DNA from 4 places in the Modestobacter lacusdianchii genome. Region 3 is predicted to be linked to each of the others. Evidence: riboswitches for the same ligand, from Rfam matches in the RefSeq annotation. Region 3 holds a riboswitch; each other region holds the start of a gene.
The links. Region 3 has a riboswitch for thiamine pyrophosphate ahead of ACJTNH_RS18670 (alcohol dehydrogenase catalytic domain-containing protein). Riboswitches for the same ligand answer to the same signal wherever they lie in the genome.
Positions count from the first base shown of each region.

Region 1 (6,964 bases), on a different contig from region 3:
GGTGAACCCGGTGGCCCAGCTGACCGCGATCGTGGTCGTCACCGCCGTCCTGCTGGTCAGCGGTGACCTGGTGACGCCGGCCGTGCTGCTGGCCGTGGAGCTGGCGCTGCTGCCCGCCGCCGGGCTGACCCGGCCGGGCGACGTGCTGCGCCGCACCTGGCCGTTGCTGCTCAGCGCGGCCGGGGTGGCCTGGGTGAACGTCGCCTTCGGCTCCCTGGACGGCGCGGAGGCCTGGCTGAGCGGGGCGACCTGGGCGCTGCGGGTGGTGGCGCTCGCGCTGCCCGGCATCCTGCTGGTCGCCTCCACCGACCCGGTGCGGCTGGCCGACGCGCTGACCCTGCACTGGCGGGTGTCCACCCGGTTCGCCTACGGGGCGCTGGCCGCGCTGCGGCTGGTGCCGCTGCTGGCCGCGGAGTGGGAGACCATCCGGCTGGCCCGCCGGGCCCGCGGGGTCGACGGCGGCCGCAACCCGGGAGCGCACGTGCGGCTGCTGGCCAGCACCGCGTTCGGCCTGCTGGTCGGGGCGATCCGGCGGGGCAGCCGGCTGGCCACCGCGATGGACGCCCGCGGCTTCGACTCCGGCATCGCCCGCACCAACGCCCGCGGCTCGCGGCTGCGCCCGCTGGACGCCTGGGTGGTGGTCGCCGCCGTGGCCGTCTGCGCGGTCGCGGTCACCGCCAGCGTGCTCACCGGCGCCTGGTCCCCCGCCCTGTCCTGACGGGCCGGGTCGACGCCGACCGGCGGCGCTGGTCCGCGCGTCCCCCGCCCGGCCATGTCGGCCGACATGGCCGTCGAACGGGTCCGACGGGTGGCCATGTCGGCCGACATGGCCGCCACGGCGGCGAGCCGGAGGTCAGAGGGCGGCGTCGAAGAACGCCACCTCCAGCTGCATCGCGCGGCGGTAGGCGTGCCGCACCGGGCGGGTGTCGGGGGCGGTGGCGTCCAGCAGCCGCTCCAGGGTGACCGCGAGGTCCTCGAAGCCCGGGTCGGCGTACGTGGTGATCCACTCGGTGTAGGGGGTGGCCGCCGTGCCGGCCAGCGACTGCCCGAGGTGGGCGTAGAGCCGCATGCACGGTGTCATCGCCGCGCAGGTCAGGCCCACCCCGCCCAGCGAGGCGGTGGCCAGCAGGAAGTCGGTGTAGGCCGAGGTCGCCGGCAGCGGCGCGACGGCGGTCAGGTCGATGCCCCAGCGGGCCGCGTAGGAGCCGTGCAGCCGCAGCTCCTCGCGCACCCCGGCGAGCAGGTCGGCGAAGGTGTCCAGCGCGGCCCGGTCCGGGCTGTGCGCCACCCCGAGCGCGTAGCCGCGGGCGAAGGACTCCAGGAAGAACGCGTCCTGGGCGACGTAGCCGGCGAACCGCTCGGTCGGCAGCGTGCCGTCGGCGATGCCCTGCACGAACGGGTGCGCCAGGGCCGCGGCGGCCAGGTCGGCGTTCTCCGCCCAGAGGTCGGCGGCGAGGCTCACGCGTCCACCGCCATCTGCCAGAACGCCGTCTCGGCGGCGACGACCTCGAGGAAGAGCGCGTCGTCCGCGCCACCGGCCGCGTCGGCCGCCTCCTCCAGGCCGGTGACGTAGCCGGCGAAGGCCGGCACGGTCCAGTGCTCGACGAACTCCCGGTAGGCCGGGGCGCCGGGGGCGGCGGCCGACCAGGCGTCGAGGTAGGTGCGCTCGATCGTCCACAGCGCGGTCAGCGCGGTGGGCACGCCGGCGCCGTCCAGCCGGTCCAGCAGCTCGGCGTAGGCGGCGGTGGCCGGCAGCGCCGGGGCGGTGAGGTCGAGCCCGCGGGCGGCGGCCTGCTGCTCGAACCAGGCCAGCTCCTCGACCAGCGCTCCGGCGCCGCCGGCCAGCACGGCCTGGGCCGGGCGCGGTGCCCGGGCCAGCAGCCGGGCCTGGAAGCGCAGCAGGTCGGCGACGAAGCGGGCGTCCTGCACCAGCCAGGTGTCGAACGCGGCCGGCGGCAGCGACCCGTCGCGCACCGCCTGCAGGAAGGGGTGCGCGGTGGCCCCGCGCCAGGCATCGGGATGACGTCGGAGCAGTTCGGCGACCGGCACGGCGCGGACTCTACGAGGTGGCTAGGGTGGCGCACGTCGTGGCCGATGCCACGTGCGGGAGCTCGGAGAACCGGGCTGAGAGGGCGGCTGACCTGCCGCCGACCGCTGGAACCTGACCGGGTAATGCCGGCGTAGGGAGCTGTCGATGAGCACGTCCGACGTCATCCGCCCGTCCGCCACCGCGGAGGCACCGCTCACCCTGGGCGAGCCACCCGCCCGCACCCTGGGCTTCCGGGACGCCCTGGGCCTGTGGGGCAACCTGGGCATCAGCCTGCTGCTGCCGGTGGCCGCCGTCTTCGTCGTCCTGCCCGACCGGCCGCTGGCGGTGACCCTCGGCGCCGTCGTCGTCGGTGCGGTGATCGGCGCGCTGCTGCTCGGCGGCGCCGCCGGCATCGGGGCCCGGGAGGGCGTGCCGGCGATGGTGCTGCTGCGCGGCCTGCTCGGCCGGCACGCCTCCTGGCTGCCCACCGCGCTGAACCTGGTGCAGTGCATCGGCTGGGCGACCTTCGAGATCGTGATCATCGCCGAGGCCGCCTCGCGGGTGCTCGACGCGCCGCGCTGGCCGTTCGTGCTGCTGGCCGGTGTGCTGGCCACCGCGATGGCGCTGCGCCCGCTCGGCGTCGTCCGGGTGCTGTCCCGGTACGCGGTGTGGGCGGCGCTGGCCGCGATCGTCTACCTGTACGTGGAGGTGCTCCGCGAGCCGCTGCCGGAGCTCACCACCGGCAACGCCACCTCGTTCTGGACGGCGACCGACATCGTCATCGCCCTGCCGATCTCCTGGTTCCCGCTGGCCGCCGACTACACCCGGCACGTGCGCAGCGGCCGGTCCGCCGCAACCGGCGCGGCGCTGGGCTACGGCCTGGCCACGGTGGCGATGTTCACCCTCGGCGTGCTGGCGCTGGCCGCCTACGGCAGCGCCGGCCTGGACGTCGTCGACGCGCTGCTGGCCGTGCCGCTGGGCGCGCTGGCCGTGCTGGTGCTGGTGGTCGTCGAGCTGGACGAGGCCTTCGCCAACCTCTACTCGACCGCCGTCTCGGCGCAGAACGTCGTCGCCCGGATCGACCGGCGGGTCGCCGCGGTCGTCGTCGGCACCGTCGCCACGCTGCTGGCGCTCAGCTTCGACATCGCCGCCTACGAGCCGTTCCTCTTCCTGATCGGCGCGGTCTTCGTGCCGCTGATCGGGGTCCTCCTGGTCGCCTACGCGCTGCGCACCCGGGCCTGGGACACCTCCGACACCGCGCCCGCCCGGCTGTCGCTGCTGCTCCCGTGGCTCGCCGGGTTCGTCGCCTACCAGCTGACCCTGCCGACGTACTTCGGCGGCCCGGGCGCCGGCTGGACCGCCTGGTGGACCCAGCGCCAGCTCGACCTGGGCATCGACCCGGCCAACGGCTGGTCGGCCTCGCTGGTGAGCCTCGCCGTCGCGGCGGTGCTGACCATGCTGCTGGTGCTGCCCGCCCGGCTGCGGGTCCGGCGGACGGCGGCGTGAGGCCCCTCGGCGGGCTGCACGTGCTCACGGACGCCGCCGGCGGGCCGCGCGCGCTGGCCGCCGTGGCCGCGGCGGTGGCCGCCGGTGCGCCGGTGGTGCAGGTGCGGGCCAAGGGCTGCACCGACCGGGTGCTGCACGACTTCGCCCGCGCGGTGGTCGAGATCTGCCGGCCGGCGGGCGTCACCTGCCTGGTCAACGACCGGGTGGACGTCGCCCTGGCGGTGGGCGCCGACGGCACGCACCTCGGTGAGCACGACCTGCCGCTGGCCGCCGCCCGGCGGGTCGCCGGCCCCGGGCACCTGCTCGGCGGCACCGCCCGCGACCCGGAGCGGGCCCGGTTGCTGGTCGCCGAGGGCGCGGACTACCTCGGCGTCGGCCCGGCGTTCGCCACCACCACCAAGACCGGGCTGCCCGACCCGATCGGGCCGGCCGGGGTGGCCGCGGTGGCGGCGGCGGTGCCGGTGCCGGTGGTCGCCATCGGCGGGGTCACCGCCGCGCGGGTCGGCGAGCTGCTGGCCGCCGGGGCCGCCGGCGTCGCGGTGGTCGGTGCGGTCTCCACCGCCGCAGACCCCGGTGCGGCGACCGGTGAGCTGCTGCGGGCGCTGCGATGACCGACGTGGCGGTGGCCGGGGGTGGCCTGATCGGGCTGGCGGTCGCGTGGCGGGCGGCGCAGCGGGGGATGTCGGTCACCGTGGTCGACGACGCCCCGGGCACCGGCGCCTCCGAGGCCGCCGCCGGGATGCTCGCGCCGGTCACCGAGGCCGCCTACGGCGAGGAGGCGCTGCTGCGGCTGTGCCTGGCGTCGGTGCAGCGCTGGCCGGCCTTCGCCGCCGAGCTGGAGGCCGCGAGCGGGACGCCGGTCGGGCTGCGCACCGCCGGCACCCTGGTGGTCGGCTTCGACGCCGACGACGTCGCCGCCCTGGGCGCGCTGCACGCCTACCAGTGCGAACTCGGGCTCACCGCCGAGCGGCTGACCCCCTCGGCCACCCGCCGCCGGGAACCAGCGCTCACCCCGCGGCTGCGCGGCGGGCTGGCCGTGGACGGTGACCACTCGGTCGACGGCCGGGCACTGCACCGCGCGCTGCTGGCCGCCGCGCAGGCCGCCGGCGTGCGGGTGGTGCCCCAGCGGGTCGCCGAGCTGCTGGTCGAGGGCGGCCGGGCCGCGGGTCTGCGGCTCGCCGACGGCTCGGTCGTGGCCGCGGACGCCGTCGTCCTGGCCCTGGGGCGCGCAGCGGTGGGCTGCCGGGCGTGCCGCCGCTGCCGGTCCGCCCGGTGAAGGGGCAGGTCCTGCGGCTGGCCGGCGCGGCTGGGCTGCTCGGTGGCACGGTGCGCGCGCTGGTCCGCGGCAGGCACGTCTACCTGGTGCCCTACGGCGAGGGCCGGCTGGTGGTCGGCGCGACCACCGAGGACCGCGGCTTCGACGCCACCGTCACCGCCGGCGGCGTGCACGACCTGCTGCACGACGCGATGGAGGTCGTGCCCGGGGTCAGCGAGCTGGAGCTGGTCGAGACCCTGGCCCGCTGGCGCCCCGGCACCCCGGACAACGCCCCGCTGCTCGGGCCCGGCGGCCTGCCCGGGCTGGTGCTGGCCACCGGCCACCACCGCAACGGCGTGCTGCTCACCCCGGTCACCGGTGACGTCGTCGCCGGACTGCTGGCCGACGGCGCGCTGCCCGAGCTCGCCGCCCCGTTCACCGCCGAGAGGTTCACCCACCGATGACCGTCCCGATCACCGTCAACGGAACCCCCGCCGACTTCCCGGCCGGCACCACCGTCGCCGGGCTGGTCGCCGAGCGCAGCGGCGGGCACGACCGGGTCGCGGTCGCCCGCAACGGCGACGTCGTCCCGCGCAGCAGCTGGGCCACCACCGAGCTCTCCCCCGGCGACCGCCTCGAGGTGCTCGCCCCGACCGCAGGAGGCTGAATGTCGAAGGACCCCCTTGCCCCCCTCGAAGGACCTCGTCCGCCTCATCCCTCACAAGCTCGGGACGAAGCCTCACGGGCTCGCGGCGGGCCCCTGCACGGGGGCCTGCAGGAGAGCGGGCCCCTGCAGGACGGCCTGCATCAAGAGGAGGCGACCGACCCGTTCACCATCGCCGGGCAGCCCTTCACCTCGCGCCTGGTGCTCGGCACCGGCGGCCTGCCCAGCCTCGAGGTGCTGGAGCGGGTGGTCCGGGCCTCGGGCAGCCAGCTGGTCACCGTCGCCCTGCGCCGGGTGGAGGCGGTGCCCGGCGGGTCGATGCTCGAGGTGCTGGAGCGCTGCGGCGTCCGGCTGCTGCCCAACACCGCCGGGTGCCGGACCGCCCGGGAGGCGGTGCTCGCCGCCCGGCTGGGCCGGGAGGCCTTCGGCACCGACTGGGTGAAGCTGGAGGTCATCGGCGACGAGGTGACACTGCTGCCGGACGCCGTCGAGCTGGTGGACGCCGCCGAGCAGCTGGTCGCCGAGGGGTTCACCGTGCTGCCGTACACCACCGACGACCCGGTGCTCGGCCGGCGGCTGGCCGACATCGGGTGCGCCGCGGTGATGCCGCTGGGCTCGCCGATCGGCAGCGGGCTGGGCATCCGCAACCCGCACTCGATCGCGCTGCTGCGCGAGGCGGTCGACGTGCCGGTGGTGCTCGACGCCGGCATCGGCACCGCCTCCGACGCCGCGCTGGCGATGGAGCTGGGCTGTGACGCGGTGCTGCTGGCCTCGGCGGTGACCCGCGCCCGCGACCCCGAGCGGATGGCGCTGGCCATGCGGCAGGCGGTGGAGGGCGGGCGGCTGGCCCATGGCGCCGGGCGGATCCCGCGCCGCTGGCACGCCCAGGCCTCCACCGCGATGCAGGGGCGCCCGGAGCTGGGATGACCCTGCCGCGGCTGCTGGTGCTCACCGACCGCACCCGGTGCCGGGGCAGCCTGGTCGACACCGTGGCCGCCGCGGTCGTCGCCGGCGCCCGGGCGGTGGTGCTGCGGGAGAAGGACCTGCCCGGGCCCGAGCGCGACGCCCTGGCCGACCGGCTGCGGGCCCTGCTCGACCCGGTCGGCGGGGTGCTGGTGCGCGCCGGGAGCGGCGCCGCCGACGCCGTCCACCTGGCCGCGCACGACCCGTTCCCCGCGCCGCGTCCCCGGCTGGTCGGCCGGTCCTGCCACTCCGCGGCAGAGCTGACCCGGGCGCGCGCCGAGGGCTGCGACTGGGCCTTCCTGTCCCCGGTGTTCCCGACGCCCTCCAAGCCCGGGTACGGCCCAGCGCTGGGCCCGGCCGGGCTGGCCGCGCTCGCGCCGCTGGGCCCACCGGTGTACGCCCTCGGCGGGATCGGCCCCGAGGAGGTCGCCGGCTGCCTGGCCGCCGGTGCCTCCGGGGTCGCGGTGATGGGCGCGGTGATGCGCGACCCGGCCTCGGTGCGCGACCTGCTCACCGCTGTGGGCTGAGCCGGGCACGATCGGGGCCG
Region 1 covers NZ_JBJJTJ010000005.1:78,835-85,798, forward strand. Annotated here, with positions in the region: gene ACJTNH_RS05080 (energy-coupling factor transporter transmembrane component T family protein) at 1-718, shown strand, start outside; gene ACJTNH_RS05085 (TenA family protein) at 854-1,462, opposite strand; gene ACJTNH_RS05090 (thiaminase II/PqqC family protein) at 1,459-2,049, opposite strand; TPP riboswitch at 2,094-2,204, shown strand; gene ACJTNH_RS05095 (purine-cytosine permease family protein) at 2,195-3,535, shown strand; gene thiE (thiamine phosphate synthase) at 3,532-4,146, shown strand; gene ACJTNH_RS05105 (FAD-dependent oxidoreductase) at 4,143-4,811, shown strand; gene ACJTNH_RS05110 (FAD-dependent oxidoreductase) at 4,808-5,254, shown strand; gene thiS (sulfur carrier protein ThiS) at 5,251-5,457, shown strand; gene ACJTNH_RS05120 (thiazole synthase) at 5,593-6,381, shown strand; gene ACJTNH_RS05125 (thiamine phosphate synthase) at 6,378-6,944, shown strand; gene ACJTNH_RS05130 (DMT family transporter) at 6,964-6,964, shown strand, end outside.
Region 1: linked by a shared signal. The riboswitch ahead of ACJTNH_RS05095 (purine-cytosine permease family protein) and the one ahead of ACJTNH_RS18670 (alcohol dehydrogenase catalytic domain-containing protein) in region 3 are both predicted to bind thiamine pyrophosphate.

Region 2 (6,964 bases), on a different contig from region 3:
CCAGCCCCAGCCGCTCCAGCAGCTCCTCGGCGGTGGCGCGCGCCTGCGCGGCCCCCGCCCCGGAGCGCAGCGGCCCCAGCGACAGCTCGTCGCGCACCCGCCCGGTGAGGAACTGGTGCTCGGGCTGCTGGAACACCGTGCCGATCCGGTTCGCCAGCTCCGCCGCCGGCCAGCGGTGCGGGGGCAGGACCGGACGGCGCAGCCCGGCGGTCAGCGCGGGGGAGGCGACGACCCGGCCGGTGCTGGGCGCCCGCAGCCCGGCCAGCAGCAGCGCCAGCGTCGACTTGCCGGTGCCGTTCGGTCCGGTCACCGCCAGCGTGCGGCCGGCCGGCAGGACGACGTCGGTCGCCGCCAGCGCGGGTCGCGTGCTGCCCCGGTGCGTGAAGCCCGCCGCCTCGGTGGCCAGCAGCAGCTCGCCGGGGGAGTGCACCTGCCGCGCCGGCAGCTGCAGCGGCGCCGGTCGCCAACCGGGCGGGTGCTCCACCGCGCCACAGCCGGGCAGCAGCTCCACCACCCGGTCGACCAGCGGCAGCCACGCCTCGACGTCGTGGTCGACCACCACCAGCGTCGCCGACCGGTCGGCCACCGCCCGGGTCACGGCCGCCCGCACCAGCGCCGCGCCGTCCGGGTCGAGCTGCGCGGTCGGCTCGTCGAGCAGCAGCAGACCCGGCCGGGGCGCCAGCGCGCCGGCCAGCACCAGCCGCTGCTTCTGCCCGCCGGACAGCGCCGCGGTGGCCTGTTCGCGGCCGAGGCCGAAGCCGACGGCGTCCAGGGCGGTGTCGACCGCGGGCCAGATCAGCGGCGGCGGCGTCCCGGTGTTCTCCAGGCCGAAGGCCACGTCGTCCCCGGCGCGGGTCATCACCAGCTGGGAGTCCGGGTCCTGGAACACCACCCCGACCGGCCGGCGCCGCCGGTCGGGCACGGCGCCGTCCACGGTCAGCTCACCGGCGACGTCGCCGGACTCCGGGTCCAGCAGCCCGCCGAGTGCGCGCAGCAGCGTCGACTTGCCCGCCCCGGACGCGCCGGTCAGCAGCACCCGCTGCCCGGGCTCCACCCGCAGGTCGACGTCCCGCACCGCCCAGGCGCGCCGGCTGGCGTGCCGGAAGCCGAACCCGTCGATCCGGACGGCGGCCGGCCCGACCCCGCCGTGCTCGTTCGGCCCCGTCCCAGGGACCCGCGGCGCGCGGAGCGCGTCGTGGGGAGGGACGGGGTCCTTCATCAGACCCGGGTCCGGCCGGAGGCGAACGACGACAGCGCGCCGCTGGCGGCCAGCGCCCGGGTGAGCGCCATGCCGCCGAGCCCGGCGATGACCACGGTGCTCACCACGATGAGCGCGGTGTAGGTGGTCATCCAGCCCGGCGTCCAGTCCGGGTAGTAGTTGTAGAGGTCCAGCCCCGCTGCGGTGGCCCCGGCGAGCGCGGCGGCCAGCAGCGCCTGCGGCCAGCTGTACCGGCGCCAGCCGAAGGCGGCGAAGCCCAGCTCACCGGCCAGGCCCTGCAGCAGGCCGTAGACGATCACCAGCGAGCCCCAGGCCGATCCCAGCAGCGCGGAGACGATGCCGGCGATCAGCTCGGCGAACAGCGCGGCACCGGGCTTGCGCACGACCAGCGGGGCGAGGACGGCGGGCAGCAGCCAGACGCCGTACATGAAGGCCTGACCCGGCGGGAAGGCGCCGAAGGCCGGGCCGGTGGCGGCCCACAGCAGGCCCCAGGCCCAGAAGACGACGCCGAACGCGACGCCCAGCACGGCGGTGACGACGATGTCGACGGTGCGCCAGCCGCGGCGCGGCTCACCCTGGGCAGCATCGGACGGACGGACGGCCTGTTCGGCCATGGTGCTCCTCCAGACTCCCTGCGCCGGCATGACCCGGATCAGGTTCGAGGGTCTGCGGTTGCCCGCACTCTCAGCGCCGAGGCGCTCCCCTGTCGTGTGTGTGCGGGCAAGCCTAGCCCGGTCGGGTGCGCGGCCACGGTGGGCTGGTGATAGGCAGGACGGCAGCACGGCGGGCCGGTGGCCCGCTGACGACTCGACGAGGAGACGCAGTGGCACAGCAGCGGACGGCGATCATCACGGGAGCGGCGCGCGGGATCGGCGCGGCCATCGCACGGCGGTTCGCCCAGGACGGGATGGCCGTCGCCGTCCTGGACCTGGACGAGGGCGCCTGCGCGGGCACGGTCGAGGAGATCCAGAAGGCCGGTGGCGAGGCGCTCGCCGTCGGTGCCAACGTCGCCGACGAGGCGTCGGTGAACGCCGCGGTCGAGCGGGTCGCCGCCGAGCTGGGCGCCCCGACGGTGCTGGTCAACAACGCCGGCATCACCCGGGACAACCTGCTGTTCAAGATGAGCGTCGACGACTGGGACGCCGTCATGGGCGTGCACCTGCGGGGTGCGTTCCTGATGAGCAAGGCCGCGCAGAAGCACATGGTCGAGGCCGAGTTCGGCCGGATCGTGAACCTCTCCAGCGTCTCGGCGCTGGGCAACCGCGGCCAGGTCAACTACTCCGCGGCCAAGGCCGGCATGCAGGGCTTCACCAAGACCCTCGCCATCGAGCTGGGCCGGTACAACGTGACCGCCAACGCGATCGCCCCCGGCTTCATCGAGACCGAGATGACCGCGCAGACCGCCGAGCGGGTGGGCGTGCCGTTCGAGCAGTTCAAGGAGATGGCCGCCAAGCAGATCCCGGTCGCCCGGGTCGGCCAGCCCGAGGACATCGCGCACACCGCGTCGTTCCTGTGCAGCGAGGGCGCCGGCTTCGTCTCCGGCCAGGTCATCTACGTCGCCGGCGGCCCCCGCGACTGACGTCGGGCCCCCAGCACTGATCAGGTCCCCTGATCACCAACTGTCCCCCTGCACCAGCGTTGGTGCAGGGGGACAGTCATTGATCAGGTCAGGTGGGTTCAGGTGGTCGTTGCATCACCGGTTGGTTGAGGTGGTGAGAGTAGGTCGTTGAGTGCTTCGGCGGGGGTTCTCCAGCCGAGGGTCTGGCGGGGTCGTCCGTTGAGTTCGGCGGCGACCACCGCCAGGTCGGTGGGGGTGTGCACCGAGAGGTCGGTGCCTTTGGGGAAGTACTGGCGGAGCAGTCCGTTGGTGTTCTCGTTGCTGCCGCGTTGCCAGGGTGAGTGCGGGTCGCAGAAGTAGATGGGCAGGTCGGCGGCGAGGGTGATCTCGGCGTGCCGGCGCATCTCCAGGCCCTGGTCCCAGGTCAGGGACAGGCGCAGGTGCTTGGGGAGCTGCCCGATGGCGGTCACGATGGCTTCTTGCAGGGCCAGTGGGTCGACCTTGCGGCCGGGTAGGTGCAGCAGCAGGCAGAAGCGGGTGGTGCGCTCGACCAAGGTGCCGATGTAGGACTTGTTGGCCGCTCCGGCGATCAGGTCGCCTTCCCAGTGCCCGGGCACTGCTCGGTCGTCGACCTCGGCGGGCCGCTCACTGATCATGATCTTCCCCGGGATGCGGCGGTCTGGATCGGAGCGTCCATCCACGCGGTGTCGGGGCCGGCGGATCGCCCGCCCGGTACGCAGGCAGGTAGCAAGCTCCCGGCGCAGCAGCCCCCGGCCCTGGATGTAGAGGGCCTGGTAGATGGCCTCGTGCGAGGGGCGCATCGCCGGTTCGTCGGGGAACTCGATGGCCAGGCGCATCGCGATCTGCCGCGGTGAGTACCTGCGTTCCAGATCGGCCTGCACCCGCTCCCGCAGCGGCTCGTGGGCCAGCTTGAAGGGCTTGGGTCGGGCTCCGCGGGCCTCGGCGTCGGTCTGGGCCGGCACCGCCCGGTAGGGCCGCCCCGGGTGGGCTTGCTCCCACAGCGCCAGCTCGCGGCTGACCGTGGTCGAGGCTCGCCCCAGCCGGGCGGCGATTTGGCGCGCGGACTGGCCAGCGGCCAGCCCGACGGCGATCTCCTCCCGCTCGCTCAGGGACAGGAACCGGCCCGAGGGCTCATGGACATCCAGCGGTGGCACGCCACCAGCTTCCCGGAACCACCGCCGACCGCGCTGCCCACTGACCCAGGCCCGCGCAGCGGCTGCCGCCGTCGGCAGCCCCTGCGCGATCCCCGCCCAGAACACCCGCTCATTCGCCCGTGTCACAGCCACCCATGCCACCCCTCAGCTGGGGTGATGCAACGACCCCCTGACACCGGGTCACCTGATCAATGCTGGACGGACGGCGGTGGCTCGTCGTCGGGCCTCTTGGTCACGCCGCGGCGGGCGAGCTCGGCGGTGAGCCGGGTCCACACCCGCACCGGGAGCAGCCGGGCCAGCTTCATCGCGACCATCATCGGCACCGGGAAGACGACCTCGGCCTTGTCCCTGGCGATGCCGTCGGCGATGGTGCGCGCGGCGACGTCGGCTTCGACCTTGAACGGCATCGGGAACCGGTTGCGGTCGGTCATCCGGGTGGTCACGAACCCCGGGTTGACGGTCTGGACGACGACGCCCCGCGGGGCCAGTGACCCGCGCAGGCTCTCCAGCAGGCTGATCAGCGCCGCCTTGCCCGCGTTGTAGGCCTCCGAACCAGGCAGGCCGCGGTACCCGGCGACCGAGGCCACCCCGACGACCCGGCCCCGCCCCGCGGCCAGCATCTGCGGGACGACGGCCTCCATGGTGTGCACCGCGCCCATCACGTTGACCTGCAGGTGGTCGGCGAACAGCTGCGAGTCCCACGGTTCCACGTGGAACGACGACCAGGTGCCGGCGTTCAGCACCGCGACGTCCAGCCCGCCCAGCGCCTGTCGCACCCGCTCGCCGGCCGCCACGGTGGCCGCCCGGTCGGTGACGTCGACCGGGACGACGACCATCCGGCCTCCGGCGACCTCGGCGAGCTGCTCGGTGTTGCGGGCGCTGATCGCCACCCGGGCCCCGCGGTCGGCCAGTTCCCTGGCCAGCGCCGCGCCGATGCCGGTCGAGGCGCCGGTGACCCAGATCCGTGCTCCGGAGATCTCCATGCCCGACAGCCTGGATGATGGCGGGCATGGCAGCGCGCAGTGGGTCGAAGGGGTCGAGGAAACCGTCCGCCGGGCCGGCGCCGCGGCTGGGGCACGGTGAGTTTGTGGCCTACCCGGGTGGCCCGACCGCGATCTACGACCTGCTCGAGCGGCTGAGCGCGGCGGCCGGGGACTCGCCGGACTTCGGCACCCCCGGGATCAGCCTCGACCGGAAGCGGCTCACCGTGCGCTGGTACGGCGAGCTGCCGGCGCCGGTGCAGGCCGTGCTGGCCGACCCCGGCTGCGAGGTGACGGTGCAGCAGACCGCCTTCCGCCCCGGTGACCTGCGGGCGGAGGCGCAGCGGCTGCTCCGGGAGCACCCGGGCGTCATCGCCACCGCGAACGCCCGGCCGGAGGGTGACGGCGTCGAGGTGCTGGTGCCGCCCGCGGTCGCCGACCCGGCCGGTGGTGCCGAGCAGGCGGTGGCGGGACTCAGCGCCGTCCCGCTGTTCGCCGAGGTCGGCGAGGCCCCACCGCCCTGAGCCCGGAGGGGGCCAAAGTCGGGACTTTGGGCCCCACCGGGCGGGGGTCAGGTGAGGGGCGGGCCGTAGGTGAGGTGGGCGACCCCCTTGGAGAGGGTCTCCGCGCCGAGCAGGGCCAGTGGCTGGGACGTGCCCTCGGGGAAGAGGCGGATGCCGGTGCCCACGGCGAGCGGGTAGACGTAGAGGTGCAGCTCGTCGACCAGCCCGTCGGCGAGCATCGCGCGCACCAGCGTGGCGCTGCCGCTGACGTAGAGGTCGCCGTCCACCTCGTCCTTCAGCGCCCGGATCCGGTCGGCCGAGTACCCGCCGACCACCGTCGAGTTCCGCCAGACCGACTCGGCGTCGGTCATCGTCGAGCTGACCACGTACTTGCGGGTGTCGTTGAAGAACGGGGCGCCCTCGTCGTCCTCCACCGTGCGGGTCGACCAGGCCGGGGCGAACATCTCGAAGGTCTGGCGGCCGAGCAGGATGCCGGTCGACGAGCCGGTCAGCGAGCCGATGGAGGCGGCCAGGTCGTCGGGGAAGCCGTAGTCCATCGTCCACATCGGGGCGTCGACCACCCCGTCGACGGTGGTGAACTCGTGGACCTTGATCGCGCCCATGGGGTGCTCCTCGTGCGTCGGCCGGCGGTGCCGGCGGCGGTGGTGTCGTACCTGGGACGGCGTCCGGCGCCGTTCCTCATCGGTGGGCCGGTGCTCAGCCGTAGCTGGGGTCCAGTGGGGTCGAGGGGGTCACGGCCACCGCGTCGAGGTCCGGGTCGGCCAGGACGGCGTCGATCGCGGCACGGCTGCCACCGACGTAGGTGAGGTAGCCGTCGATCTCGGTGGCGACCAGCCAGGCCCGGTCCGCCGGCCACCACAGGCTCGCGCACCGCCACGGCACCTCGGCGGGCAGCACCGGCGCGGCGGCGACCGGGCCGGTGAGCAGGTGGAACGCCCGGTGCGGGATCTCCACGCGCATCGGCCGGTCGGCCCAGGCCTCCGTCTCCTCGAGTCCGAAGCCCTCCCAGAGGCAGAAGTACGCATCCGCCGGCGTCCCGGTGGACGCGCCGAGCACGCGGGCGAGGGCCGCGGTCTCCCGGGCGTCCAGGCCGCCGTCGCACGGTCGGCCCCAACGGTCGGAGCCGGCCACCAGGTCGTCGAAGCGGGTCTCGGCGGTCAGGGGAACCCCGGTGGCGGCGGCGATCTCCGGCCACCGGTGCCGCGGCTCGGCGTCCTGGTCCTCGTAGCTGGGCGGCAGCACCCGGGCGTACGCCTCGAAGACCGGCGGGACGAGGGAGGTCACCGTCCAGGGCGCGGACGACGGCCGCAGCGCGGCCTCGATCCACGCCGCCGGGCTCACGTCGCCCAGGATGGCCAGCCCCGGCGCCCAGTCGACCGGCTCCTTCGGGTGCATGCCGGCATCCTGCCCGGCCGGGGGTCAGCCGAGGAAGGTGCTCACCAGCAGGTAGCCGTTCAGGCTGATGATCAGCGCGGCGACGACCGACCCGGCGAGCGTGGTGACCCGGC
Region 2 covers NZ_JBJJTJ010000005.1:71,556-78,519, reverse strand. Annotated here, with positions in the region: gene ACJTNH_RS05075 (ABC transporter ATP-binding protein) at 1-1,219, opposite strand, end outside; gene ACJTNH_RS05070 (ECF transporter S component) at 1,219-1,833, opposite strand; TPP riboswitch at 1,832-1,934, opposite strand; gene fabG (3-oxoacyl-ACP reductase FabG) at 2,043-2,798, shown strand; gene ACJTNH_RS05060 (IS30 family transposase) at 2,897-4,093, opposite strand; gene ACJTNH_RS05055 (SDR family NAD(P)-dependent oxidoreductase) at 4,141-4,935, opposite strand; gene ACJTNH_RS05050 (hypothetical protein) at 5,040-5,456, shown strand; gene ACJTNH_RS05045 (dihydrofolate reductase family protein) at 5,504-6,058, opposite strand; gene ACJTNH_RS05040 (hypothetical protein) at 6,153-6,851, opposite strand; gene ACJTNH_RS05035 (Nramp family divalent metal transporter) at 6,876-6,964, opposite strand, start outside.
Region 2: linked by a shared signal. The riboswitch ahead of ACJTNH_RS05070 (ECF transporter S component) and the one ahead of ACJTNH_RS18670 (alcohol dehydrogenase catalytic domain-containing protein) in region 3 are both predicted to bind thiamine pyrophosphate.

Region 3 (6,964 bases):
GCGTACTTGGCGAAGTGCAGCGCGGCCTGGCCGGCGGAGTTGGCCGCGCCGACGATGTAGACGGTCTGGTCGGTGCAGCTGAGCGCCTCGTGCGGGTCGGCGCCGTAGAAGACGCCGCGGCCGGCGAACTCCTCGGCGCCGCGGGCCGGCAGCCGGGTCCACTGGACGCCGGTGGCCAGGACGACGGCGTGAGTGGTGACCTCCGAGCCGTCGGCGAACCGGACCACCCGGCCGTCGCCGGCCGGCGCGATCTCGGTGACCTCGGCGGTGGTCAGGATCTCCACGCCGAACTTGACCGCCTGGTCGCGGGCCCGCCGGGCCAGTCGGCACCGGAGACGCCGCGCGGGAAGCCGAGGTAGTTCTCGATCCGGCTGCTGGTGCCGGCCTGACCGCCGGTGGCGGTCCGCTCGACCAGCAGGGTGCGCAGCCCCTCGCTGCCGGCGTACACCGCAGAGCCCAGCCCGGCGGGGCCGGCGCCGATGACCACGACGTCGTAGAACGGGCTGCCGGCCGTCGTCGACAGCCCGCACTTCTCGGCCACGTCGCGCAGGCTCGGCCGGCTGAGCACCGTGCCGTCGGGGAAGACGCAGGCCGGCAGCGCGTCGTCGCCGAGCTCGGCGGCGGTGCGGATCGCGGCGGCCTCCTCGCCCTGCAGGTGCCGGTAGGGCACCTGGTTGCGGGCCAGGAACTCCTTGAGCTCCTGGGTCTCCGCCGACCACTGGTGGCCGAGCAGGGTGAGCCCGTCGAAGGGCTGCCGGGCGGTGCGCTTCCACTGGTCGAGCAGGTCGTCCAGGACCGGGTAGAGCTTCTCCTCCGGCGGGTCCCAGGGCTTGAGCAGATAGTGGTCGAGGTCGACGTCGTTGATCGCCCGGATGGCGGCGTCGGTGTCGGCGTAGGCGGTGAGCAGCACCCGCTTGGCGGTGGGTGCCAGGTCCATCGCCTGCTCCAGGAACTCCACCCCGGTCATGCCGGGCATCCGGTGGTCGGCCAGCAGCAGGGCGGTGGTCTCGCCGCGCGCGGTCAGCTCGCGCAGCACCGCCAGCGCGTCGGGGCCGCTCTCCGCCCGGACGATCCGGAACGCCTCGCCGTAGCGGCGGCGGAGGTCGCGGGCGACGGCGCGGCTGACGGCGCGGTCGTCGTCGACGGTGAGCAGGACGGGTCGGGCAGGCACAGCACCTCCGGTCAGCGCCGCCGCGGGGTGGTCCGCCCGGGTGAGCGGGCCCCCGGTGGCCCGCTCATCCAACTCCGGATGTGTGAACAGCGGAAGTCCCGCCGACCGGTCAGACCGGGCGGACCTGTCGCGGCATGGCCAGCGCGGCGAGCAACCCGAGCCCGAGGACGGCGGCGCTGACCGCGAACGCCACCTGGAAGGAGAAGGCGTCGGTGAGCCAGCCGGCGACCAGCGGCCCGACGACCGCACCCAGGTCGGCGACCATCTGGAACACCGCGACCATCCGGCCGCCACGGCGCGGGCTCACGTCGCCGACCAGCGCGGCGGGCACGCTGGCCAGCAGCGAGGCGCCCAGCCCGAAGGTGGCCATCGCGATCAGGAACGCCGCGGTGGACGGCGGCAGCACGAGCACCGCGATCGACGCGGTGGCCAGACCTGTGCCGAGCACCAGCGACGGGCGCCGTCCCCAGGTGTCCGACAGCCGGCCGGCCCGCAGCAGGCCCAGCGCCTGGGCCACCGACCCGGCCAGCAGCCCGGCGCCGGCCCAGGCCACGGTCTTGCCCAGCTCCTCGGTGACGTACAGCGGCACGAGCGAGTTGCGCACGCCGAACAGCACCCACCCGACGCCGAGGTTGGCGACCAGGGCCGCCAGGTAGGCCCGGGAGCGCAGCGCCTGGCGCAGCCCGCCGGCCTCGGTGCCGGGCGGCGGGACGGCGGCGGTGGAGGGCTCCGGCCCGCCGCCCTGGTCGACGCCCGGTGCGGTGGCGGCCGGGGTGGGCGGGAGCGCGGCCGGCCGGAGCAGCACCAGCGCGACCGCGCCGGCCACCAGCAGGAACCCGGCGTAGACGAAGAACGGCACCCGCGGGGAGATCTCGGCCAGGAAGCCACCGGCGGCGGGCCCGGCGATGCCACCGAGGATGAAGCCGCCCTGGTAGGTGGCGGCTGCCCGGCCCCGCTGGTGGGCGGGAGCGGTGCGCAGCAGCAGCGACAGCGCGGCGACGGTGAACATAGCGCTGCCGATGCCACCGGCGGCGCGCAGCGTGACGAAGAGCGGGAAGTTGCCGGCCAGCCCGGCCAGTCCGGTGGTCACCGCGACGATCGCCAGCCCGGCGGCGAGCACCGCCCGCTCGCCGATCCGCTCCACCAGCGACCCACCGCCGAAGGCCGAGACGAACCGGAAGAAGGCGAAGGCGCTGACCGCGAAGCCGACGGCGGTGGTGCCCACGCCGTAGTCGCGGACGAACAGCGGGATGGCCGGGGCGACGACGCCGAAGCCGAGCGCGACCACGAAGGCGACGATGGCGAGGACGCCGACCTCGCGGGGGAGGGGGGCGTCCTTGCCGCGTCGTCGCACGAGCGCCGATCCTCACACGGGCGCCCGGCCGGGCTCAGGCCTGGGGGTGCAGCACCAGCCGGCCGGTCACCTCGCCGGCCCGCAGCCGGTCCAGGGCCTCGTTGACCTGGGTCAGCGGCAGGGTGGCGGCCACCGGCGGGGTCAGCTGACCGGCTGCCGCCAGGCCCACCGCCTGCTCCAGCTCGGCCAGCGTGTTGCCCACGCTGGCCAGCACCCGCTGCTCGGCGACCACCAGCGCCAGCGGGCTGACGGTGAGCTGGTCGGCGCTGTAGCCGACCAGCACCAGCCGGCCGCGCCGGCCCAGCACGCCGGTGGCCAGCTCGAGGGTGGCGGTCACCCCGGCCAGTTCGACCACCACGTCAGCGCCCTGCCCGCCCGACAGCCGGGCGACCGCGTCGGCGGCCTCGCCCGGTGGCACCGCGGCAGTGGCCCCGCAGCGACGGGCAGCATCCCGCCGGGCGGCGTCCCGGCTGACCGCGATCACGGTGGCACCACGCCGCCGGGCCTCCTGCACGGCGGCCAGCCCGACACCGCCGCTGCCCAGCACCAGGACGACCTCGCCGGGCTCCACCGCCGCCTCGGCCAGCGCGTGCACCGCGGTGGTGCCGGCACAGCAGAGCGGGGCCGCAGCGTCGAAGGAGACCTCGTCCGGCAGCCGGACCAGGCAGTGGGCCGGGACGACCAGCTGCTCGGCGAAGGCGCCGTCCGCGGCGAAGGCCAGCACGCCCCGCGGGGTGAGGCAGAGGTTCTGCCGGCCGCGCAGGCACCAGCGGCAGGAGCCGCAGAACAGGTAGTAGTAGACGGCGACCCGATCGCCCTCGGCCCAGCCGGTGACCGCCGAGCCCACGGCCTCGACCACGCCGGCGGCCTCGTGGCCCAGCGTCATCGGGGTGCGGGACGGCGCGTAGAGCCCGTCGGTGAAGTGCAGTTCGGTGCCGCAGACACCGGCGGCGTGCACCCGCACCCGCACCTCGTCGGGCGCGGGGCTGGGGACGGGGACGTCGTCCAGGGCCAGCGGCCGGCCTGGGGCATGGAGACGTGCGGCGAGCATCGAGCAGCTCCCTCCGCCGGCATGAACCGGATCAGGTTGGACGGTCGGCGGTGGTCGTCCGCCTTCTCAGCCCGCGCCCGGGCTCCCGTGTGCGCCGATGAAGCTACCGGGCCTGCTCCACGGGCTCGACGCGGCGCAGGAACGACCGGATCGCCAGGTGGTGGGAGAGCTGCTCGCGGTGCTCGTCGCAGGCGGTCCAGACCTTCTCCCGGTCCGGGGTGTGCAGCTTCGGGTTGTTCCACACCAACCGGGAGGTGGCCGGCGCCCGGCAGCCCTTGGCCGAGCAGATCAGCGCGTCGTCCGTCACGTGCTCGAGTCTGGCCCCCGACGTCCGGGTGACCGGGAGGCCGGTGTCGGGACCGGCCCGGAAGTCCGCCGATCCGCGTGACGACACCGGGACGGCTGGGTACGGCCGGGTCATGACCGACACCAAGCCCCTCGCACTCGTCACCGGCGCCTCCAGCGGGATCGGGTTCGAGCTCGCCAAGCAGTTCGCCCAGCACGGCTTCGACCTGGTGATCGACGCCGAGGACCCGACCATCGACACCGCCGCGGCGCGGCTGCGGGCCGAGGGCACCGAGGTGATCGCCGTCCAGGCCGACCTCCGCACGCCCCAGGGCATCGAGCAGCTGTGGACCCGGGTGCAGGGGCTCGGCCGGCCGCTGAACGCCGCGGCGCTCAACGCCGGCGTGGGCCGCGGCGGCGCCTTCGTCGACACCGACTGGGCCGACGACCTGGAGATCATGCAGCTCAACGTGGTCTCCACCGCCGCGTTGCTCAAGCTCTGCCTCGTGGAGATGACCGGCCGCAACGAGGGCCGGGTGCTGGTGACCTCCTCGATCGCCTCGACGATGCCCGGCGCCTACCAGCCCGTCTACAACGCGTCCAAGTCCTTCGTGCAGTCGCTGACCGAGGCGGTGCAGCAGGAGCTCAAGGACTCCGCGGTCACCGTCACCTCGCTGATGCCCGGCCCGACCGACACCGACTTCTTCAACCGGGCCGACCTCGACGACACCGCCATGGGCAAGGGCCCCAAGGACGACCCGGCACAGGTCGCCGCCCAGGGCTTCGAGGCGATGATGAGCGGGGAGGAGAAGCTCACCGCCGGTTCGCTGATGACCAAGGTGCAGGGCGCGGCGAACAAGGTGCTGCCCGACGCGTTCAAGAGCTCCGCGCACGAGGCGATGGCCAAGCCCCGCGACTGACCTCCCGCCTGCGACGACGCCCCTCCCCGGTCCGCCGGGCGAGGGGCGTCGGCGTTCCTGCCGAACGCCGTGCCGGGCCGGGGGAGGGCTGGCAGAGTGGGCGCATGGACGACGTCGTCATCTGCTCCCCGGTCCGCACCCCCGTCGGCCGCTTCGGCGGGGTCTTCGCCGGGCTCTCCGCCAACGAGCTGGCCGCCTCCGCGCTGCGCAGCCTGGCCGAGCGCGCCGGCCTCGGTGAGGGCGAGGTCGACGACGTCATCCTCGGCAACTGCAGCCCGAGCGGGGAGAACCCGGCGATCGGGCGGATCGCCGCGCTGGACGCCGGGCTGGGCGTGCGGGTGCCCGGGCTGCAGATCGACCGGCGCTGCGGCTCCGGCCTGCAGGCCGTCATCTACGCCGCGATGCAGGTCGCGGCGGGTTCGGGCACGGTCGTGGTCGCCGGTGGCGTGGAGTCGATGAGCAACGTCGAGCACTACGCGCTGGGGCTGCGCACCGGCGCCAAGGGCGACGGCGTGATGCTGCACGACCGGCTGGCCCGCGCCCGCGAGACCGCCGGCGGCATCCACCACCCGGTGCCCGGCGGCATGCTCGAGACGGCGGAGAACGTGCGCCGCGAGCACGGCATCGACCGGCTCGAGCAGGACGCCTGGGCACTCCGCTCCCAGCAGGCCGCCGGGGCGGCGATCCGGGAGGGGCGGTTCGCCGACGAGATCGTCGGGGTCGAGGTGCCGGCGACCCGGAAGACGGCGGCCCGCCTGGTCACCGAGGACGAGCACCCCCGCCCGGACACGACGATGGAGGACCTGGCGAAGCTCCGCCCGGTGATGGGCCGGGTCGACCCCGAGGCCACCGTGACCGCGGGGAACGCCTCCGGTCAGAACGACGGCGCCGCGCTGTGCATCGTCACGACCCGGGCCGAGGCCGACCGCCGCGGCTGGGAGCCGTTCGTCCGCCTGGCCGGCTGGGCGGTGGCCGGCGTGCCGCCGGAGACGATGGGCATGGGGCCGGTGCCGGCCACCGCCGCCGTGCTGGAGAGGACCGGCCTGAAGCTGTCGGACATGGACCTCATCGAGCTCAACGAGGCCTTCGCCAGCCAGGTGCTGGCCTGCCTGCAGGAGTGGGGCCTGGACGGCGCCGACCGCGACCGGGTCAACGTCAACGGCTCGGGCATCTCGCTGGGCCATCCGGTCGGCGCCACCGGCGCACGCATCCTGGCCACCCTGGCCCACGAGATGCGCCGGCGCGAGGCCCGGTACGGCCTGGAGACGATGTGCATCGGTGGCGGTCAGGGGCTGGCCGCGGTCTTCGAGCGGGTCGTCTGAGCGGCCCTCGTCGGGCTGGTCCGGAGCCGGAGACGGGACCCGCTACTTAGGTAAGCCTTGCCTGAGGTAGAAAGTGCGCATGTTCCGCACCAGCTCGCCCATCGCGCGACGCACCTCGATCACCAGCCTGGCCCTCGGCACCGTGGCGATGGCCGCCCTGACCGGCTGCTCGCCCGGCTCCGACGACGCCTCCGCGGACGCGTCGTCGTCCGGCGCCGCCGCCGAGACCACCTTCCCGGTCACCATCGAGCACGCCTACGGGGCCACCGAGATCCCCGAGGAGCCCGAGCGGGTCGTCTCACTCGGCTACACCGAGCAGGACGCGATCCTGGCGTTCGGGGTCGTGCCCGTCGCCGTCCGGTACGCCTTCGGCCCCGAGGACGACGTCTTCTTCCCCTGGGCCGACGAGGCCGCCGGGGACGCCGACCCGGAGATCCTGCCCCGGGCCGAGGTCGACCCCGAGCAGATCGCCGCCCTGCAGCCCGACCTGATCATGGCCGTCACCGCGGGCCTCACCGAGGACGAGTACGCCACGCTGTCGGAGATCGCCCCGGTGGTCGTGCAGCCGGCGGAGTACATCGCGTTCGGCACCCCGTGGCAGGAGCAGACCCGGGTCACCGGGCAGGCGCTGGGGCAGCCCGAACGCGCCGAGGAGCTGATCGCCGACGTCGAGGCCCAGGTCGAGAAGGCCGCCGCCGCGCACCCGGAGTTCGCCGGGAAGACGGTCACCCTCTCCGGCCCGGCGTACGAGGGCGAGTACCCCTTCCACACCTCCGACGACACCCGCACCCGCTTCTTCCTGGACCTCGGCCTCATCGTCGACCCGGCGCTGGACGCCGCGGCGCAGAGCGACTTCTACGG
Region 3 covers NZ_JBJJTJ010000036.1:14,170-21,133, reverse strand. Annotated here, with positions in the region: gene ACJTNH_RS18685 (NAD(P)/FAD-dependent oxidoreductase) at 1-323, opposite strand, end outside; gene ACJTNH_RS18680 (response regulator) at 272-1,171, opposite strand; gene ACJTNH_RS18675 (MFS transporter) at 1,281-2,525, opposite strand; gene ACJTNH_RS18670 (alcohol dehydrogenase catalytic domain-containing protein) at 2,560-3,576, opposite strand; TPP riboswitch at 3,567-3,675, opposite strand; gene ACJTNH_RS18665 (hypothetical protein) at 3,680-3,883, opposite strand; gene ACJTNH_RS18660 (SDR family NAD(P)-dependent oxidoreductase) at 3,996-4,781, shown strand; gene ACJTNH_RS18655 (acetyl-CoA C-acetyltransferase) at 4,886-6,103, shown strand; gene ACJTNH_RS18650 (iron-siderophore ABC transporter substrate-binding protein) at 6,183-6,964, shown strand, end outside.

Region 4 (6,964 bases), on a different contig from region 3:
ACCACTCGCTCCACCTGGGAGGCCGTGGCGTGCCGCGCCAGCTCGACCAGCTCGACCTCGGTGGCGGGGTCGGCCACCCGGCTGATCGCCCGCACCTTCGAGTACGACAGCCGGCCGGCGGCGAACGCCTCCGCCGTCACCGGCAGCGAGCCCAGCGCTCGGGCGACCCGGACGTGCTCCCGCGCGGCGCCCGGACCCATCCCGCACTGCCAGGCCAGCCAGTGCGCGCAGCTCCGGACGCCGACCTCGCCCCAGCCCTCACGGGCGTCGAACTCCGCCACCAGCCGCAGCCAGGCAGCCGTCGCCGCTGCCAGGCGCACCGCGCCGGACCTGATCTCCCGGGCCAGCTCCGCCACCGACCGCTCGCCCGGCTCGCCACCCAGCGCCGAGTCGCCCACCGACGCGCCGCCCACCGCCACGAGTGCACCCATGCCGCGATGCTGCTCTCGGGGTATGACAGAACCGCAGCTCAGCGACCAGCAGGCGTTCCCGCGGGAACGCCTGCGGTTCGTCAGTCGCGCGCCGGTGCGGTGCCGTTGCCGTCGAGCGGGACACGCGTGACCGGCGCCGCCTCGCCCACGCTCCCCGCGGCTCCGTTGCCCAGCCGCTTGAGCAGCGCGGCGACGTCCAGGCCGGTGAGGTCACCGGACAGCTGCAGGCCCTGGGCCACGTTCGCCGCCACCGAGCGGCCGAGCGAACCGGCGCCGTCGGCGGAGATGACGGTCATCTTCTCCACCGCCGACAGCGGGGCCGAGGCCGCCGCCACCACCTCGGGGAGCACCTTGACCAGCAGGTCGAGGATCGCCGCCTCGCCGTAGTTGGCGAACGCCTCGGACCGGGCGTCCATCGACTCGGCCTCGGCCTTGCCGCGGGCCAGGATCGCGGCGGCCTCCGCTGCGCCCTCCCGCTCGACCGCGTCGGCGATCGCCTGCCGGCGCTGCTTCTCCGCCTCACCCCGCTTGGCGCCCTCGATCGCCTCGGCCTCGGCCAGCGCCGAGCGGCGGGCCCGCTCGCCCTCACCGGACAGCCGGGCCTGCTCGGCAGCGGCCTGGGCGGCGGCGATGGTCGCCTGCCGCTGCGCCTCTGCGGTGAGGATCGCGGAGTTCTTCCGGCCCTCGGCCTCCTGCTCCACCCGGTACCGCTCGGCGTCGGCCGGACGGCGCACCTTGGTGTCCAGCTGCGCCTGGGTCAGCGCCGCCGTCCGCTCGGCGACCTTCTCCTGCGCGGTCAGCACCTCCTGGTCCTGCGCGGCCTGGGCGAGCGGCCCGGCGGCGGCGGCGCGGGCCTTGGCGGCGTCGATCTCCGCGTCGATCTCGGCCTGCTTGAGCTGCAGCTGCCGCTGGGCCACCGCGATCGCCTCGTCGGCGAGCAGCTGCTCCTGCTGGGCGGCCTGCCGGGCGCGCGCCTCGGCGATCGACGCCTCCTTGAGCACCCGGGCGGCCTCCGGGCGGCCCAGGTCGGCCAGGTAGCTGCCCTCGGCCTGGATGTCCTGCAGCTGGAAGGTGTCCAGCACCAGCCCCTGACCGGTGAGCGAGGACTCCGCCTCCTCGGCGACGGCGGAGGCGAACGCGGCCCGGTCGCGGATGATCTCCTCGATGGTCAGCCGGCCGACGATCGACCGCAGCGCACCGGCCAGCACCTCGGAGGTGAAGGTGTCGATGCCCTCCTGCTGGGCGAGGAACCGCTGCGCCGCGGCGCGGATCGCGCCCTCGTTGCCGCCGACCTTGACGATGGCGACGCCCTCGAGGTCGCACTTGACGCCCTGCAGGCTCACCGCGCCGCGGATGCCGACCGGGATGCGCCGGCTGGACAGGTCGATCGAGTGCAGCTTCTGCACCACCGGGAGCACGAAGACGCTGGCCCCCATCACCACCTTCTGCCCGGACATGTCGCGGCTGACCGCGCCGTCGGTGCCGGTGACCGAGCGGCCCTGCCGGCCGGTCACCAGGAAGGCCTGGTTCGGCCCGGCGACCTTGATCCGGGAGAGCACCAGGAGCACGAGCAGCAGCACGAGGACGGCGATGCCGCCGATGGCGATGAGCAGGGTCACGGCTGGGTTCCTCCGGGGTCTGGGAAGAGGTCGGTCGGCTCCGGTGCGGTGGAGGCGACCTGCACGGAGGTCTCCGTGAGGGTGTCGACGACGTAGACCGGGGTGCCCGCGGGCAGCGGCACGTCGCTGCGCGCGTGGTACTTGAGCTGCTGGCCGGCCACACCGAGCCGCACCTCGCCGAGCCCGCCGGCGGGCACCCGGGAGACGACGACCCCCTGGGCACCGAGCAGCCGGTCGGCGGTGAGCGTCGGCTCGGTGGGCATGTCGCGCAGCAGCGCCGACAGCCGGACGGCGCCGGCGGCCAGCGGGAGCGCCACCACCAGCCCGGCGAGCAGGGCCAGCAGCACGGTGGCGGCGCCGGGCAGGGCGGGCAGCAGCGCGGTGGCCGCGGCACCACCGAAGCCGATCCCGCCGAGGAACGCGGCGATCGCGGGGAGGGAGAAGGGGCCGTCGGCGTCGATCGGGCCGATCTCCCCGAGCTCGCCGGCCAGCAGTGCGACGACGAGCACGAGCAGGCCCAGCCCGCCGACGACGAGGAAGGCCACGGCGATGGGGTCCACGTGCCCTCCTCCTGGGTCCGGCGCACAGAGTCGCAGGTCAGCGGCTCGTGATCAAGCCGAGCGAGCGCACCGGCCGCGGCCGGCCGGGCGCGGTGCTAGCGTCCGGGCCTGACACGGGGTGTCCCGCCCGGGACTGAGAACACACCCGTCGAACCTGCTCCAGTTCGCACTGGCGAAGGGATGTCACGGCGTGGACGCCACCGCTCTGCGCGCCGCCGCCACGGCGCTGCGCGACTCCGCACCCCTGGTGCACTGCCTCACCAACACGGTCGTGCAGACGATCACCGCCAACGCCCTGCTGGCCATCGGCGCGGCCCCGGCGATGGTCGACGAGCCCGCCGAGGCCGGCGAGTTCGCCGCCGTCGCCTCCGCCGTCCTGGTCAACGTGGGCACGGTGCACCAGCGCACGGCCGAGGCGATGCGGCTGGCCGCCCGCGCCGCCGGTGAGGCCGGCCGCCCCTGGGTGCTCGACCCGGTGGCGGTCGGTGGGCTCACCTTCCGCACCGAGCTCGCCGCCGACCTGGTCGAGCTGCGGCCCACCGTCGTCCGGGGCAACGCCTCGGAGGTGCTGGCCCTGGCCGGCGCCGGGAAGGGCGGTCGCGGCGTGGAGAGCACCGACTCCCCGGAGGCGGCGCTGGAGGCGGCCCAGGAGCTGGCCCGCCGGACGCTGGGCATCGTCGCGGTCAGCGGGCCGGTCGACGTGGTCACCGACGGCGAGCGGGTGGTCCGGGTGGGCGGTGGGTCACCGCTGCTGACCCGCACCACCGGCGCCGGCTGCGCGCTGGGCGGCGTGGTCGCGGCCTACGTCGCCACCGCCGGCGACCTGATGACCGCCACGGTGGCCGCCCACGCGCACGTGGCGCTGGCCGCCGAGGCCGCCGCCGCGCGGGCCGCCGGGCCGGGCACCTTCGCCCCGCTCTGGCTCGATGCGCTGGACGCCGTGGACGGCGACGCCCTCGCCGCCGCCGACGTACGCGGCTCATGAGGGCCGGCTTCGACCCGACGCTCTACCTGGTCACCGACACGGTGCTCTGCGCCCCGCGGTCGGTGCCCGAGGTGGTGACCGCCGCGGTCGCCGGCGGGGTCACCGCCGTCCAGGTGCGGGACAAGACCGCCAGCCACCGGGAGCTGCTCGCGCTGGTCCGCGCGGTGCAGGTGGTGCTGCCGCCGGCGGTCGCGCTGATCGTGAACGACGCCGTCGACATCGCGGTGCTCACCGGTGCCGACGGGGTGCACGTGGGCGCCGACGACCTGCCGCCCGCCGAGGCGCGCACGCTGCTCGGGCCCGACGCGCTGGTCGGCGTCTCGGTGGGCAGCGCGGCCGAGCTGGACGACGTGCTGGCCCTCCCCGCCGGCACGGTCGACCTGGTCGGGCTCAGCCCGGTCTGGTCGACCCCCACCAAGCCCGACGCCGGTGCGGCGCTGGGGCTCGACGGCGCCCGGGAGCTGGCCGCCCGGGCGCGGGCCGGCGGGCTGACCTCGGTCGCGATCGGCGGCATCTCCGCGGACACCGCCGCCGCGGTCGCCGCGACCGGGGTCGACGGCATCTGCGTCGTCTCCGACATCTGCACCTCGGCCGACCCGACGGCTGCGGCCCGGGCGCTGCGCACCGCGCTGAGCGGGGTGCCGGCGTGACCGCGGCCGTGGCGCTGACCATCGCCGGCAGCGACCCCAGCGGCGGCGCCGGCATCCAGGCCGACCTGAAGACCTTCAGCGCGCTGGGCGCCTACGGCACCGCGGTGCTCACCGCGCTGACCGCGCAGAACACCCGCGGCGTCACCGGGGTGCACGGCGTCCCGGCCGGGTTCGTGGCCGAGCAGGTGCGCACGCTGCTGGCCGACGTGACCGTGCACGCCACCAAGCTGGGGATGCTGGGCACCGCCGAGGTGGTGCGCGAGGTCGCCGCGCTGCTGGCCGGCCGTCCGGCCGGGCCGGTGGTGTGCGACCCGGTGATGGTGGCCACCAGCGGCGACCGGCTGATCTCGCAGGACGCGGTGGACGCCGTCCGCACCGACCTGCTGCCGGTGACCGACCTGCTCACCCCGAACGTGCCCGAGGCCGCGGCGCTGCTCGACGTCGCGCCGGCGACCACGGTCGACGAGCTCGCCCCGCAGGCGACCGCGCTGCTGGCGCTGGGGCCGGCCGCCGTGCTGCTCAAGGGCGGGCACCTGGGCGGCGACGACTCCGTCGACGTGCTGGTCACCGCGACCGGGGTGCTGGAGACCCGCCGCCCCCGGGTGGCGACGACGGCGACGCACGGCACCGGCTGCACGTTGTCCTCCGCGCTGGCCGCACTCGCCGCCCGCGCGCGGCTGGCCGGCGACGAGCCGGGCTGGGCGCCGCTGGTCGAGGGTGCCCGCGACTACCTGCAGGCGGCGCTGCGGGCCGGCGGCGAGCTGGGGGTCGGCTCCGGGCACGGCCCGGTGCACCACTTCGCCGGCCGCTGGTGACGGCCTGAGGGCTCAGCCCTCCTCGAGGACCTCGCGCAGCACCAGCGCGGCCAGCTCGTCGCCTCCGGCGGCGGCGATGGAGAAGTGCTCGATCGCGGTCTCGACGTCGCCGGCGCCGAGCAGCAGCACGCCGAGGTTGTGGTGGGAGTGCAGGTCGCCGCCCTCGATGCCGGCCCGGTAGGCGGCCTCGGCGGCGACGACGTCGTCCAGCTCGTCGCGGTACAGGTTGCCCAGCGGCAGCCAGGCGGCCACCTCACCACGGGCGGCGCCGCGCTCGAGCACGGTGCGCGCCTCCTCGACCCGGCGGGTGCTGCGCAGCAGGTCGGCGAGCGCGGCGCGGGCGACCTCGGAGTGCTCGGCGCCGGCCCGCAGCTGCGGCTCCAGCGCCGGGTCGCGGCTCTCCTCCCAGCGCCAGCAGGCGAGGGTGGTGGCCGCGGGCCGGGAGCCGGCGTCGGCGGCGAGCTGGGCCCAGTGCCAGGCCTCCAGCTGCCGGCCCGCCTCGCGCAGCAGCACGGCGAGCTCCAGCGCCGCCTGCTGGTCGCCGCGACCGGCTGCCGCCCGGAACGCCCGCTCGGTCAGCGCATGCCCGGTGGCCGGGTCGACGGGGGCGTCGTCGTCCGGGGTGTTCTCGCGGTCCAGGGGCACGCCGGGAAGTCTGTCGTGATCACCGGCCCCGGCGCATGCCCCGAAGGGGCTGCCCCACCCGATCAGGGGGTGGTCCAGTCCGGCGGGTCGGCCGGCTGCAGCGCCGGGTCGTCGGCGGCCAGGGTGCGCACCGGGCCCGGCGCCGTCCGCGGGCCCTCGAACCGCACGGTCACCCGGTTCAGGCCACTGCCCCACACCCAGCCCGCGCCGAGGTCGGGGTGGACGACGTCCTGCCCGGGGTACCAGGCCACCACCGCCGGCCCCGGCGCCGGGTCGCCCGGCACCGGCTCGACCGCCGGCTCCCCGGTCGGGGCCCCGCCCCCGGCGGCGTCCTCCACCGCGGCGTCCTCGACGGCGGTGCCCTCGACGGGACTCAGCACCTCGGCGAACAGGTCGCCCTGGGCGTACGGCGAGAGCCCGGAGACACCGACGCCGAGCAGCCGCAGGCCACCGCTGCGGTCGACCGCGGCGAGCAGCCGGTGGGCGACCTCGGCGATCTGCCGCGGGTCGTCGACGGCGTGCGGCAGGGTCTGCGAGCGGGTCAGGGTGCTGAAGTCGTAGCGGCGGACCTTCAGCGTCACCGTCCGCCCCGAGGTGCCCGAGCGCTGCAGCCGGCTGCCCACCCGCTGGGCGAGCGCGTCGACCTCGGCGGCCAGCCGGGCCGGGTCGGTCAGGTCGCGGGCGAAGGTCTCCTCCGCGCTCACCGACTTGGCCTCCCGGTCGGTCACCACCGGACGGTCGTCGTCCGCCCGGGCCAGCCGGTAGAGCCCGGCGCCGTGCGCCTGGCCGACCAGGCTGGTCAGGTCCACCAGCGACAGCCGGTGCAGGTCGCCGATCGTCTTCACCGAGATCTGCGCCAGCCGCTCGGCGGTGGCCGGGCCGACCCCACCGAGGCTGCGCACCGGCAGCGGTTGCAGCACCTCCAGCTCCTGCCCGGGCGGGACGACGGTCAGCCCGTCCGGCTTGCGCAGCTCCGAGCCGATCTTGGCCAGTGACTTCGAGGTGCCGATGCCCACCGAGCCGGTGACGCCGCCGGTGGCCAGCGCGATGCGGTCCTTGAGGTCGGTGGCCAGCGCGGTCACCCCGGCGACGGACAGGTCGTGGTCGCCGGCGGCCAGGTCGACGTAGGCCTCGTCGATGGAGACCGGCTCGACCAGCGGGGAGAGCTCCCGCAACAGGGTCATGACCACCTCCGACGTCCGCCGGTAGGCGGCGAACCGGCCGCCCAGGAACGCGGTGCCCGGCGGGCAGAGCCGGCG
Region 4 covers NZ_JBJJTJ010000028.1:15,868-22,831, reverse strand. Annotated here, with positions in the region: gene ACJTNH_RS17145 (DUF222 domain-containing protein) at 1-431, opposite strand, end outside; gene ACJTNH_RS17140 (flotillin family protein) at 512-2,050, opposite strand; gene ACJTNH_RS17135 (NfeD family protein) at 2,047-2,610, opposite strand; TPP riboswitch at 2,715-2,808, shown strand; gene thiM (hydroxyethylthiazole kinase) at 2,801-3,595, shown strand; gene thiE (thiamine phosphate synthase) at 3,592-4,245, shown strand; gene thiD (bifunctional hydroxymethylpyrimidine kinase/phosphomethylpyrimidine kinase) at 4,242-5,060, shown strand; gene ACJTNH_RS17115 (hypothetical protein) at 5,073-5,705, opposite strand; gene ACJTNH_RS17110 (DNA polymerase IV) at 5,768-6,964, opposite strand, start outside.
Region 4: linked by a shared signal. The riboswitch ahead of thiM (hydroxyethylthiazole kinase) and the one ahead of ACJTNH_RS18670 (alcohol dehydrogenase catalytic domain-containing protein) in region 3 are both predicted to bind thiamine pyrophosphate.